2 linked regions of the Labilibaculum antarcticum genome follow. The main gene of each other region encodes a partner of the protein of the gene in region 2 in a complex. Links are inferred from orthologs where the notes say so. Each region holds a gene or a part of one and is shown on either strand. Other genes may lie near its edges.

What was found.
Region 1: the proteins of mnmE (region 2) and mnmG are in contact, whole or in part, in a solved structure (PDB 9HIP), measured with the Escherichia coli proteins. The link is inferred for Labilibaculum antarcticum from one-to-one orthologs.

Annotation. Positions count from the first base shown.
Region 1 is NZ_AP018042.1:2,312,237-2,318,727, reverse strand. What follows is about bases 1,391-4,389. They hold mnmG (tRNA uridine-5-carboxymethylaminomethyl(34) synthesis enzyme MnmG), read left to right. Parts: upstream 1,391-1,950; coding sequence 1,951-3,828; downstream 3,829-4,389. Other genes in these bases: ade (adenine deaminase), read left to right, coding at 3,991-4,389; ybeY (rRNA maturation RNase YbeY), read left to right, coding at 1,391-1,799. In the rest of the region: ALGA_RS09125 (hypothetical protein), read left to right, coding at 1-971; ALGA_RS09120 (ATP-binding protein), read left to right, coding at 964-1,371; more of ybeY, read left to right, coding at 1,374-1,390; more of ade, read left to right, coding at 4,390-5,634; excinuclease ABC subunit UvrC, read left to right, coding at 5,661-6,491. UniProt on the Escherichia coli protein: NAD-binding protein involved in the addition of a carboxymethylaminomethyl (cmnm) group at the wobble position (U34) of certain tRNAs, forming tRNA-cmnm(5)s(2)U34.
Region 2 is NZ_AP018042.1:5,178,805-5,185,238, forward strand. What follows is about bases 3,386-6,327. They hold mnmE (tRNA uridine-5-carboxymethylaminomethyl(34) synthesis GTPase MnmE), read left to right. Parts: upstream 3,386-4,128; coding sequence 4,129-5,526; downstream 5,527-6,327. Other genes in these bases: ALGA_RS20720 (YqaA family protein), read left to right, coding at 3,386-3,420; ALGA_RS20725 (hypothetical protein), read right to left, coding at 3,523-3,876; ALGA_RS20735 (helix-turn-helix domain-containing protein), read left to right, coding at 5,768-6,327. Also shown: ALGA_RS20700 (DUF6155 family protein), read left to right, coding at 215-718; ALGA_RS20705 (NAD(P)H-dependent flavin oxidoreductase), read right to left, coding at 736-1,680; ALGA_RS20715 (hypothetical protein), read left to right, coding at 2,222-2,572; more of ALGA_RS20720, read left to right, coding at 2,800-3,385; more of ALGA_RS20735, read left to right, coding at 6,328-6,434. UniProt on the Escherichia coli protein: Exhibits a very high intrinsic GTPase hydrolysis rate. Involved in the addition of a carboxymethylaminomethyl (cmnm) group at the wobble position (U34) of certain tRNAs, forming tRNA-cmnm(5)s(2)U34.

The sequences.
Region 1 (6,491 bases), 2.9 Mb from region 2 along the record:
GTGTAGGTGCTCAACTTACCGTTGATATTGATAATTTGATTCGCTTACTGAATAACTTGATGGAATTTTCATTTCAACAGGAAGCCTTACTAACTGATTACAAAACGGTAGATTATCGAAATCCGCTATTTGTTAAAGTGATTGAGGAACAGGGAGAACTAAAGGAAGAGTATCTTTTAATACAGGATTCCTTACTTTCTCTTTCAGCTCACTCACCTCAGGTTGCGGCATTAATTGGAAATAGAATTTTTGATATTAGTAATTATCTCGATCAGGTTCTTGAAGAAGCGAACAACCGTAGAAAAATTCAAGCCAACATTACACAACAAAAAGTCTTAACTGAAGTTAATGAATTGTCATTGTTTCTTTCCGAGGCATTGAAACAGCTAATGGAGCAAATGGCAAATGCCATGCCTGGAGATCAAATAGGCGATAAAAAAGGAGGCAAGCCATCCTTCTCAGGTATGCGATCAGAGCAGCAGTCATTAAAGAAGATGCTCGAGGAGATGATTAATGAAATGAAATCAGGAAATGGCAAAAAAAGTTCATCAGAGAAGCTCGGCAAATTCTTACAAAAGCAGGAAATGTTTAAACAAAGTTTAAGCGAAATGATGCAAAAAGGAGGTGTAGGAGATGAAACAGAGAATATATTACGTGAAATAATGAAAATGATTGATCAAACGGAATTGGATCTATCAAATTTTTCTATAAATTCGAATACCGTTAATAGACAGAATAGAATAATTTCACGTTTATTAGAAGCTGAAAACGCCCATAGAGAAAAAGATTTTGACAAAAAAAGGGAAAGTAATTCAGGAAATATTATCAAATTGAGTAACCCTATAGAAATATTTGAGTATAAAAGAGTACGAACAGATTTTGAGGGACTTTTTGATGACTCTTATGTAAAGATGCTCGATTACTATAATAAATTGTATTTGGATTACATGATCAAAATTAATAATGACTAAATCAGAAAAATTGCTAGTCTTTCCGTCCGAATTAGAAAATATAAGTAGAGTTGAAAAACTCATAGATGAAATTTCATCATCTCATAACCTTAGTTCTGAAATCTACGGGAAAATTTCGGTTGCCATTATCGAGGCAGTGAATAATGCAATCTTGCATGGCAACCAGTTAGATATTAATAAAAAGGTGAAAATTGAATACAATATCGATGATGAGTCGATAAGCTTTATTGTGGGGGATGAAGGAAAAGGATTTGACTTTTCGAATATACCTGATCCAACTCTACCTGAGAATTTGGAAAAAACACATGGAAGAGGAATCTTTTTAATGAATCATTTAGCGGATGATATTGAATTCGCTAAAAATGGTGCAATAGTAGAAATGAAATTTATTTTTGGATAAAAATGGTGATTACTTACGATTCGTGTGAAACTAATATTCCCGCGATTGATCAGGAGCGTTTAAGCGAATGGATCAATCGCGTTGTTGTTACTAATGGTTACGAAATAGGGGAGATAAATTACTATTTTTGCTCCGACAATTACTTGCTTGAAATGAATCGTGAACACCTGAATCACGATTATTTTACGGATATTATTACTTTTGATTATACCGTTTCTGATATTGTATCAGGAGATTTATTTATTAGTATAGATACAGTTCTGGATAACGCAAAAGAATATGGATGCGATTACTTTCAGGAATTGCATCGTGTAATGATTCATGGAATCCTTCATTTAATGGAAATTGACGATAAAACTGATGAGGATCAGGAAATAATGACTCAAAAGGAAGACGAATCATTAGCATTACTTTCCAATATTGATTAAATTTGTAAAATTTTTTGAGTTTATTAATCTGAATACTAGATTTTCAGCCAGGGTTTAATCTTTGTATGTTGCTGGTTATCAGCTGTGTAGGCGAATGATTATTTTCACGGAAGAATATTAAAGAATAACGAATACAAATATCTTATAATATATGTTGCCTAAGTACGATGTTATAGTGGTTGGTGCCGGTCATGCCGGATGTGAGGCGGCGGTAGCTGCGGCAAATCTGGGATCTTCGGTTCTTTTGATTACCATGGATATGAATAAAATTGCTCAAATGTCATGTAATCCAGCTATTGGAGGAATTGCAAAAGGGCAAATTGTTCGTGAATTAGATGCCTTGGGAGGGTTTACAGGAATAGTTGCCGACCGTTCGTCCATTCAATTCCGAATGCTAAATCGCTCCAAAGGGCCTGCTATGTGGAGCCCAAGATCACAATGCGATAGAATGATTTTTTCTTCAGAATGGAGAAAAATTGTTGAAAATACAGATAATCTTGACATGTGGCAGGATGCCGTTGTTGGGATACTTATTGAAGAGGGGAAAGCTGTTGGGGTGACAACCAAATTAGGAATTGATATTCCAGCCAAATCAGTAATTCTTACTAATGGAACCTTTCTTAATGGATTAATACATGTTGGCAGCAAGCAAGAAAAAGGGGGGCGAACTTCAGAACCAGCCTCAGTAGGTATTAGTGAACAATTGAAAAGTGTCGGTTTTGAGGTAGGCAGAATGAAAACAGGAACGCCGGCCCGTTTAGATGGTCGAAGTATCGATTTTTCTCTAATGAAGAGGCAAGATGGGGAAGAAGGATTTTATCAGTTTTCTTATTTAACCGACCATGTTGATAGAACTCTTACTCAGAGACCCTGTTATATTACGTATACAAATCCAAAAGTTCATGATGAATTACGCAAAGGATTTGAGGAATCACCAATGTACAATGGAACGATTCAGAGTACAGGACCAAGATATTGTCCGAGTATAGAGTCTAAACTGTCAACTTTTGCAGAGAAACAAGAGCATTTGCTTTTTTTGGAGCCTGAAGGAGAGTACACTCATGAGTATTATGTCAATGGATTTTCATCCAGTCTACCTTGGGATGTTCAGTTAAAAGCGCTTCAGCAAGTTCCGGGTTTGGAAAAGGTGAAAATGTATCGTCCGGGATATGCAATTGAATATGATTATTTCGATCCCACTCAACTTTATCATACACTGGAAACCAAATTAGTTTCTAATTTATTTTTTGCCGGCCAGATTAATGGAACAACCGGTTATGAGGAAGCTGCAGCTCAAGGAATGATGGCAGGTATAAATGCAGGCTTGTCGGTACAAGAAAAGGACGCTTTTACACTAAATAGAGATGAAGCTTACATTGGAGTTCTAATTGACGATTTGGTAACAAAAGGTGTTGATGAGCCTTACCGAATGTTTACCTCTCGAGCAGAATATCGTATTTTATTAAGACAGGATGATGCCGATTTACGACTAAGTCCGAAGGCTTTTGAGTTGGGATTGGTTGGAGAAAAACGAATGAATTTGCTAAAAGAGAAGATTGAGTTTAGAGATAAATTGGTTACCTTTTGTAAAGAGTTTAGTTGCAAACCAAAATTTTTAAACCCAGTACTCGCGAAATTAGGAACAGCTCCATTAAAGCAAGGGGTGAAATTATATGATATTATTCTAAGACCTCAAGTTCAAATTTTGGATTTAGTGGAAGATGTATTACCGTTAAAAGAATTGATAGATTCAATTCCAAGCAGGCGAGAAGAAGTTATTGAAGCGGCGGAGGTTCTTATAAAATATTCAGGCTATATCAACAGAGAAAAGTTGATAGCAGAAAAACTAACACGCTTGGAAAATATAAATATAAAAGGTCGTTTTGAATACACAAGTTTACAATCAATTTCGACTGAAGCCAGACAAAAATTGGATAAAATACAACCGCAAACCATCGGTCAGGCATCTCGTATATCGGGTGTTTCACCTAGCGACATAAACGTTCTTTTAGTGCTCATGGGACGATAACGTTCCACGTGGAACTAAGGAGTATTTTAAAATAGTTTACTCCTTAAAATGCCCGAAATCGGCTTTTCACACTTGAGAAGGCTTATTTCGGGCATTTTTGAAGGCAATATTGAGCTATTCTATGAATTTAATAAGATCATTAAAATTGATAATATACAAGACATGACAAGTAATACATTTTCAATATCAGGTAAAGTGATAGATGTAATTTCACGAGAAATAATCAAAGCTGAAGTTGTGGTTGAAGAGGGGCGAATTACTTCCGTTACGCAAAGAGATTCTGTTCCGGATCATTATATTTTACCAGGACTTGTTGATGCACATATGCACATTGAAAGTTCGCTCTTGATACCAAGTCGATTTGCAAATTTAGCAGTTCGACAGGGTACATTGGGATTGGTGACAGACCCACACGAAATAGCAAATGTGTTGGGCGAGATTGGTGTCGATTTCATGATTAATGATGCTAAAAAAGTTCCGTTGGAAATTCGCTTCGGTGTTCCTTCGTGTGTTCCTGCAACTCCTCACGAAACTTCAGGTTTTGTTTTGGACAGTAATATTGTGGAAAGTTTACTGAAGAGAGAAGAGGTGGTTTGTCTTGCAGAGGTTATGGATTTTGTAGGGGTAATAAACGATGATCTTGAGGTACTCAAAAAAATAGTTGCCTGTAAAAAACTTGGGAAAAAAATAGATGGTCATGCTCCTGGATTAAAAGGGCAGGATCTGAAAAAATATGTGGCATCAGGTATTTCTGCAGATCATGAATGTTCTACTTTAGAGGAAGCTCTTGAAAAAATTTCATTAGGGATGATGATTCAAATACGAGAGGGAAGCGCCGCTAAAGATTTTGATGCACTTTGTTCTTTATTAGAAACTCATCCAGAAAAAATCATGCTGTGTACTGACGATCTACACCCGGATGATTTAATTGAAAAAGGGCATATAAATTACCTGATTAAAAAAGGACTGAAAAAAGGACTTGATTTATTTTCATTACTTCGGGCAGCAAGTTACAATCCAATTCATCACTACGGTTTAGATTTGGGTTTGCTTCAAGTTGGTCATTCGGCAGATTTTATTGTGATTGATAATCCTGAATCATTTATTGTAGAGCAAGCATTTAGAAAAGGAGTTTGCATTTATAAAGACAATGAGGTTTTGTTTGATGTAAGCAATGAAATTATCTTGAATAATTTTAGTCGCAAACCAATTCAGTTATCCGATTTAATTGTAAAAGCGGAAAATGGTTCATTGCGTGCAATGGTGGTGAAGGATGGTGATCTAATAACGGATTCCGTTTTGTGCAAACCGAAGGTTGTGGATAAAAATGTTGTTTCGGATGTAGATAATGATTTGTTGAAAATGGTTGTGATGAGTCGATACGATAATGGTAATCCGGTAATGGGTTTTGCAAAAGGCTTTGGTTATAAAAAAGGAGCCATTGCAGAGAGTATTGCTCATGATAGTCACAATATTATTGCTGTTGGCACGAGCGATGAAGAATTGTTACATGCAATTAATACCTTAATTGAAATGAAGGGTGGGATTGTTGCTGTAAATAATGGGGAAAGTGAATCGGTTCGATTAGAGGTTGCTGGTTTGATGTCGAACAAGACCGGGGAAGACTTAGTTAGGGAGTATGCCAAATTAAATGATTTTGCTTCGGCTCTTGGTTCAAATTTTGAATCACCATTTATGACACTTGCATTTATGTCTTTACTCGTTATTCCAAAACTTAAATTATCGGATAAAGGTCTGTTTGATGTAAAAGAATTTAAGGTGATTAATCTTTTTAAAGAAGAGTAAGCTATATTAGAGGAAAATTAGAATAGGTGATAAAAAACAAAAATACAGATCATTTAAAATCCTTGGTTTCGGCATTGCCGGAAGAGCCGGGAGTGTATCAGTTCTTTGACGAGAGCAATACTATTATATATGTAGGAAAAGCTAAGCGACTCAAACGAAGAGTTGCTTCCTATTTTAATAAAGTTCACGATTCGGCAAAAACCAATATAATGGTTCGCAAGATTGTGGACATCCGACACATTGTGGTGGAGTCGGAAGCTGATGCTTTGTTATTGGAAAATAACTTAATTAAAAAATATCAGCCTCGTTACAACGTTCTCTTAAAAGACGATAAAACATTTCCTTGGATTTGCATTAAAAAAGAAGAATTTCCAAGAGTACTTGTCACCCGATACTTGCTAAAAGATGGAGCCGAATACTTTGGTCCATATACAAGTGTTAGAATGGTGAGAGTTCTAATGGACATGATTAGTTCTTTGTATCAATTGCGGACTTGTAATTTAAAATTGAGTGAGGAGGGTGTAAGGGATCAAAAGTTTAAGCTTTGTTTAGAATTTCATATGGGAAATTGTAAAGCACCATGTGAAGGGAAGGAAAATCAAGAAGAATACAATTTGAAAATTGCAGAAATACGAAATATTCTAAAAGGAAATATTGGTACGGTAACTTCACACTTGAAGGAAAAAATGCAGGAATTGTCTGTTGATTTTAAATTTGAGGAAGCTCATATCATTAAAGAAAAGCTTGATTTACTATCAAAATATCAAAGTAGATCTACTATTGTAAATCCATCAATTAATAATGTTGATGTTTATTCTATTGTCGATGATGAGAACTTTGCTTACGTAAATTTCATA
Region 2 (6,434 bases):
AGTAAACACTAGACATAGGCAGTTAAGTGGTAAGAACCGATAGTTTAATCTCGACAAGGATGACTATCGGTTCTTTGTATTTTGTATTTATACACAAGTTTGATATTGATTATTAAATATTTACAGGAATACTAACGATTTGTTTTGATTATAAAATGTTGTTAGAATTCAAGAAAATTACTTACTATCTTTGCGTTTTAAATTTTGAGAGCAAATGAGTAAAAAAGACTTAAAAGAATACCTTCAACCACTAAATAAGAAGCAACTTCAAGAACAAATCACAGATCTTTATTCAAGATTTAAAGAAGTGAAGCAGTTTTACGATTTTGCTTTTAATCCTCAGGAAAATAAATTATTGGAAGAGTGTAAATTCAAAATATCAAAAGAATACTTTCCAGTCTCGAGGCGTAAAGCAAAAATGAGACGCTCGGTCGCTCAAAAATTCATTCGCCACTTCAAGAAACTTGGCGTTGAACCAAGTTTAATTGCGGATGTAATGCTTTATCAGATTGAAATAGCAATCACCTACACTTCCAGTAAATACGTTAAGCAGGAAGCCTTTTATAAAAGTATGCTTAAATCTTTTGCCGAGGCAGTTACTTATATCAATGGAAATGCCATCAGAAACGATTTTAATGATCGAATTGTTAGAATTGCAGACGATGTGGCAGAACAGAATTGGATGGGTTGGAGAGGATTCGAACAATTAATCAAATAATAAAAACAGTGTATAGGCTATATTAAATCCTTAATAACTTCCGGAACAGAGCGAATACTTTTGACAGCTTCAATACTTGGCCCAGCGCACCAAACATTTTGATAACTCGCTTTAAACGCAGATTTTTTGACCTTATTCATTCCTTGCCAAGCAAGAATTAGTTTTGCATATTTTTTTAAAACAGAACTGTTATTGATCAGCCATTCCCAAAGATTAGACTTTGTGCCAATTCGCTGAACATAGGAAGTGTTAATTACTGTAAGCGGCGACCCCGTTAATTTACTTGTTTTTACAATATCTTTTGAACCAAATTGAATCATGGCTTGCTTATACTCTTGAGATACGTTAGCTTCGTGAGTGGCGATAAAAATAGTCCCCACTGAAACTCCTGCGGCGCCCCACTCCATCATTTGTGCCACCTCCATTTTATTCATTATACCACCTGCTGAAATAATGGGAATTGTTGTGGACTGAATCAATTGAGAAATTAATTCCTTTGCCGACAAATCACCACAATGACCTCCAGCCTTTGAATTAACCGCGATTATTGCATCTGCTCCTAATTGTTCCACTTTTATTGCATATCTCACATCTGTAACATCACAAAAGACTTTTATTCCTAATGGTTTGCAGGCTGTAATTACTTCTTTGGGATTTCCTAAGGAAGTAATGATAAAATCGACCTTAAGCTCAAGCAAAGTCAATAATTGAGATTTGTATTTTGGGTTGGATTTATTTACAATTAAATTAATGCCAAACGGCTTAGAACTCGCCTGTCGAATTTCCCGAATTGCGGCTCTTAATTCCTTTTCTGTTCGGTAGTTGAGAGCTGGTATTGCGGCGGTACAACCACACTTTAAAGCTTCAATCACCATCTTTGCGTTGGATATTAAAAACATTGGAGCAAGGAGTATTGGATGCTCAATACCCAAAATTTGCTTTAGAGTAGATCGTTGCTTCATATACAAAGTAGTTAATGATAAGAAGATACAAATAATTCACTTAATGGAAGGCACAAAAAAAAAGACCGACACTTTCGTATCGATCTCTTTGTACGGATGAAGGGACTCGAACCCCCACGCCTCTCGGCACCAGATCCTAAGTCTAGCGCGGCTACCAATTACGCCACATCCGCGTTTCATTTGATTGCGATACAAAGATGGGGATTTTTTCTTATCCTCCAAATCTTTTTAAAGAAAAAATTCTCTACAGCTCTTTATTGATAGGCATTACATGACTAAACAAGTTGAATTTCAAGCTTATCTGATTGTTTAAAAAAAAAATAAATTTTGTGAAATATATAGTGGTTGTCCAACTTTATCAATAATTTCACTTATCCAAGGATTTTCTGATTGTTAACACTCATTTTCAATTGACGTTCTCATAAGTGAAAACCCTACTTACAGATCATTCAATATAAAAACACATTCACGCAACATAAATTAATTACTCAGAATCAAACGCTTAAATCACACACCAAAATTTTAACAAATTCTAACATAAATGCGACAAGGCTTTGAAGTAGATTTTCATATATTTGCTCAAGAATTTAAAACTATGCGGAATCCATCTGTCATTCTGGTTATCTTATCACTCTTCTTTCTTGTGATACCAATCATTCAACAAATGATTAAGGTAAAACAAGAGAGCAAGCTGGTATTGCTTACCGATACGGTCCCCAATTCTGATGAATCATCATCGGAGTATGGAGATACAGACATTGAAGATCTGGATGTGCTTTCTCTCCAAAAAACAGAATTCTATTGCTGCGACTTTGTTAATAACACTTATTCCTACAAAGCAACGAACTACCATTGCGGACGAAAACTCGAATCTCCACCGCCCCAAGCTTAAACCTTCTTTCTTGTAGTAAATTTTAACGAATTCAGATTGTTTTCATTCTTTATTTAACGATTGCTATTGTCATTCTCTGAGAGAAATTGACAGCTTCGAAGCGCATGTATATTTTTCATCCAATAGATTCAGAATAAAACCACAATCAATTGCATGATTAAATATATGTTTCTAACAAATTATTGTCCGAATGTTATTGCTTTATTAAAATAGATTATAGCTAAATAATGCCACAAATTGCACGAAAAAATCGAAAACCAAAATTTCAATTGCTACACCAATATTATACCTACACTGGTTTTTATCAATTTATTGGTAATAATTTGAAGAAGGCCGTTATTCCTTTCCTGCTAATAGTTGGTCTTATTTTATTTCTGGAATATTATGTGTTGGATTTTCAAAGTCTGTTTCATGAAACAACTAAAGCCTATTCCAGATTGAATGTATTCCTGCTCTTTTTTATTTCAGAATCGGTATTGGGATTAATTCCTCCGGAGTTGTTTATTGCCTGGGTGAAAACACTTCCTGCGCCAGTACTAAATCTTTCTATTCTTGCCCTACTCTCTTATTTGGGTGGATGCGCCTCTTACTTTATTGGAAAAACAATACTTACAATACCTGTTGTAAAAACTACGGTTGAAAGTAAAATGCACAAACACATTACCAATCTGAGGAAATGGGGAGGATTTCTTATTGTAGTTGGAGCGCTGTTGCCAATACCATTTTCCATTGTAAGTATGGCGTCTGGAATCATCGATTATAGCTTTAGAAAGTATCTTTTGTTTGGATTGTTTCGTTTTTTAAGGTTTCTTCTGTTTGGTCTGGCCATTTTTAATATTATGAGTTAGAAATTCAGCAAGCACACTTCAACTTAATCAAATAGACAGAATAAAAAAGATCGATACTCATGTACCGATCTTTTTTTATATCAATAAATAAAACGATTTTTCTTAGCTCTCAATTGGCTCCATTACAAACACACCAAAACAGTCATGATCATCGTAACTATGACCTACTATCTGATTGTTGGCATTCAGGATTCCTTCCCAAGTATCTAAATGGTATTCAAATTCTTTTTCAACATCTAGCAATTCAACTTTTGTTCCTGTCACTTTAAAAGTAACACCGTCAAAACTACCTTCTACATCCTGTTGAACTCTAAAGGGAGTTTCATCATCAATTCTCTCAGTATAGACCACAACTCCAGTAAGCGCTTCCCCTATTTGGGTAAACTCGGCAAATCCTTCATCCTTGCCAAAGCCAAAATCTTCATTAAAAGTCCAACGACCAGTTAGTGATTTCATATTGTTAGTTGGTTTAATTCTGTTTTATAATTTAAGATCAAAGGTAAAAGATTAAAGTGGAAAGGTGAAAGGTTAAAAAGGATAAAGGGGAAAAGGAATAAGTATAAAAAGAAAAGTGTATTCCAAAGAGATGTAAAAAGTAGAATGGCTAATGGTAATACAAGTTACACAGATCCATATTTAGTGAGCAGATCCATTCATAATTAGCAATTCTCTTCTATCTTTGCAAAACATTATTACAATTAGATAAATATGATTGATCAATCTACTATATGTGCAATTTCTACAGCTCCAGGAAATGGAGCCATTGCGATTGTGCGCCTTTCGGGAACCAATGCACTTACAATTTGCGATAAAGTATTTACAGCGGCAAGTTCAAAGCAAATAAGTGAACAAAAAGCCAATACAGTTCATTTTGGAACCATTCAAGATGGCGAAGATATTATTGACGAAGTTTTGGTGAGTATTTTTAGAGCACCTCACTCCTACACCGGCGAAAACAGCATTGAAATTGCTTGTCACGGTGCTCCTTTTATTCAATACCGTATTCTTCAGGTTTTGCTTAAGAACGGGGCTCGTAGTGCCACTCCTGGGGAATATACGCAACGTGCCTTTTTAAACGGCAAAATGGATCTTTCACAAGCCGAAGCTGTCGCTGATTTAATAGCATCAAGCTCGGCAGCGGCTCATAAAGTTGCATTGCAGCAAATGCGTGGAGGGTTCTCTAACGAAATTGCCAATTTACGTGGACGATTACTAAATTTCATCTCCTTAATTGAATTGGAATTAGATTTTGGGGAAGAAGATGTTGAATTTGCAGATCGTACTCAACTAACCAATTTAGTGAATGAAATACAAAGCTTAATACAGAAGTTGGTTAATTCATTTGAGCTAGGAAACGTGATTAAGAACGGTGTTCCTGTTGCCATAGTTGGAAACACAAATGTTGGTAAATCGACACTGTTAAACGCTCTTCTGAATGAAGATCGTGCTATTGTTTCAGATATTGCAGGAACTACGCGTGATGCGATTGAAGACACCATTAACCTTGGTGGAATAACCTTCCGATTTATTGATACTGCAGGTATTCGAACTACTCTGGATAAAATTGAGAGCATGGGAATCGAGCGTACTTACAGCAAAATGAAACAAGCTCAAATCGTCCTTCTACTGATTGATGCCGACCGTACTATTGAAGATGTAAATGATTCGATTCTTAGGGTTAATCAAGCTATCAATCGCGAAACTCAGCATTTGGTAGTTTGTATCAATAAAATTGATTTGATAGCAGATCCTCAAGGATTCGCAAAAAGATTAATAGGAATAAATGCAGATGACAAAATGCTCTTCATATCTGCAAAACAAAAGCATAACATCGACTCATTAACCGATGAACTGCTTAAAACAGTAAATATGGGTGCCATTAACGAGCAAGATGTAATTGTCACGAATATTCGCCATTTTGAGGCACTTAAAAATGCTTTGGGGAGTATCGATAGAGTTAATAATGGTTTAGAAGGTCAAATCCCAACCGATTTCTTGGCTCAGGATATTCGCGAGTGTCTTCATTTTCTTGGCGAGATAACCGGAGACATATCAACTGATGAAGTTTTAGGGAATATATTTAAGAATTTCTGCATCGGCAAATAACAAAGTAGAAAAAACATCAAAACAAATCATTTACCACTGATAATCAATACACGCAAAACCCTTTGAAATAAAGGGTTTTGTCGTTTTTAGTATCAATCCCATAGAATTCGTTAATTTTTGTACCTCATTTGTATAACTTTTAATTTTTCACTACCTTGTATGTAGATGATATGCAAGACAATGAAATAATTAGACTAACATAGACTGCAATATAAGTGAGTAGACTAAAATTGGCGAATTTATGAGTAGTAATTTACAAATAAAGAAGGTGTGTGCATGGTGTGAAAAACCATTTGTTGCAAAAACTACAACAACTAAATACTGTTCCCACATTTGCAACTCTAGAGCTTATAAAGCTCAAAAAAAGAAAGAGAAAATCCAGCAACACACCAATCTGAATATTTTTGACATTTCAGAACAATCATACGATTATCTGAATAGTAAGGAATATCTTAAAGTAAAAGAAGTTTCTACACTTCTTGGTTTGTGCAGGCAAACGATATACAATCTCATCTATACTGGCCAATTAAAAGCATCAAAAATATCACCAAGAATAACACTCATAAAACGTAGTGATATCGATGAAATGTTTGCTCAAGCAAATTCAAAACAGATCGACCCCATTCAATTGGTTAAAAAAGAAATGGAGTTTTATTCATTTTCTGAAATTAAAGAAAAATTTAATATTGGTGATACCTGGACATATAAGCTTATCAAGGAAAACGATATTCCTAAAGTTAAACGAAAAGGGAAAAGTTATTATAGCAAATCACACATAGATAATCATCTCAAAGGAAAAAACTTATCTAGCCAAATTGAAATAGACGATTGGGCAACAATCAAAGAGCTGTGTAACGAATTACATATGAAAGAATCAGGAATCTACTCTTTGGTTTCCCGAGAAGGTA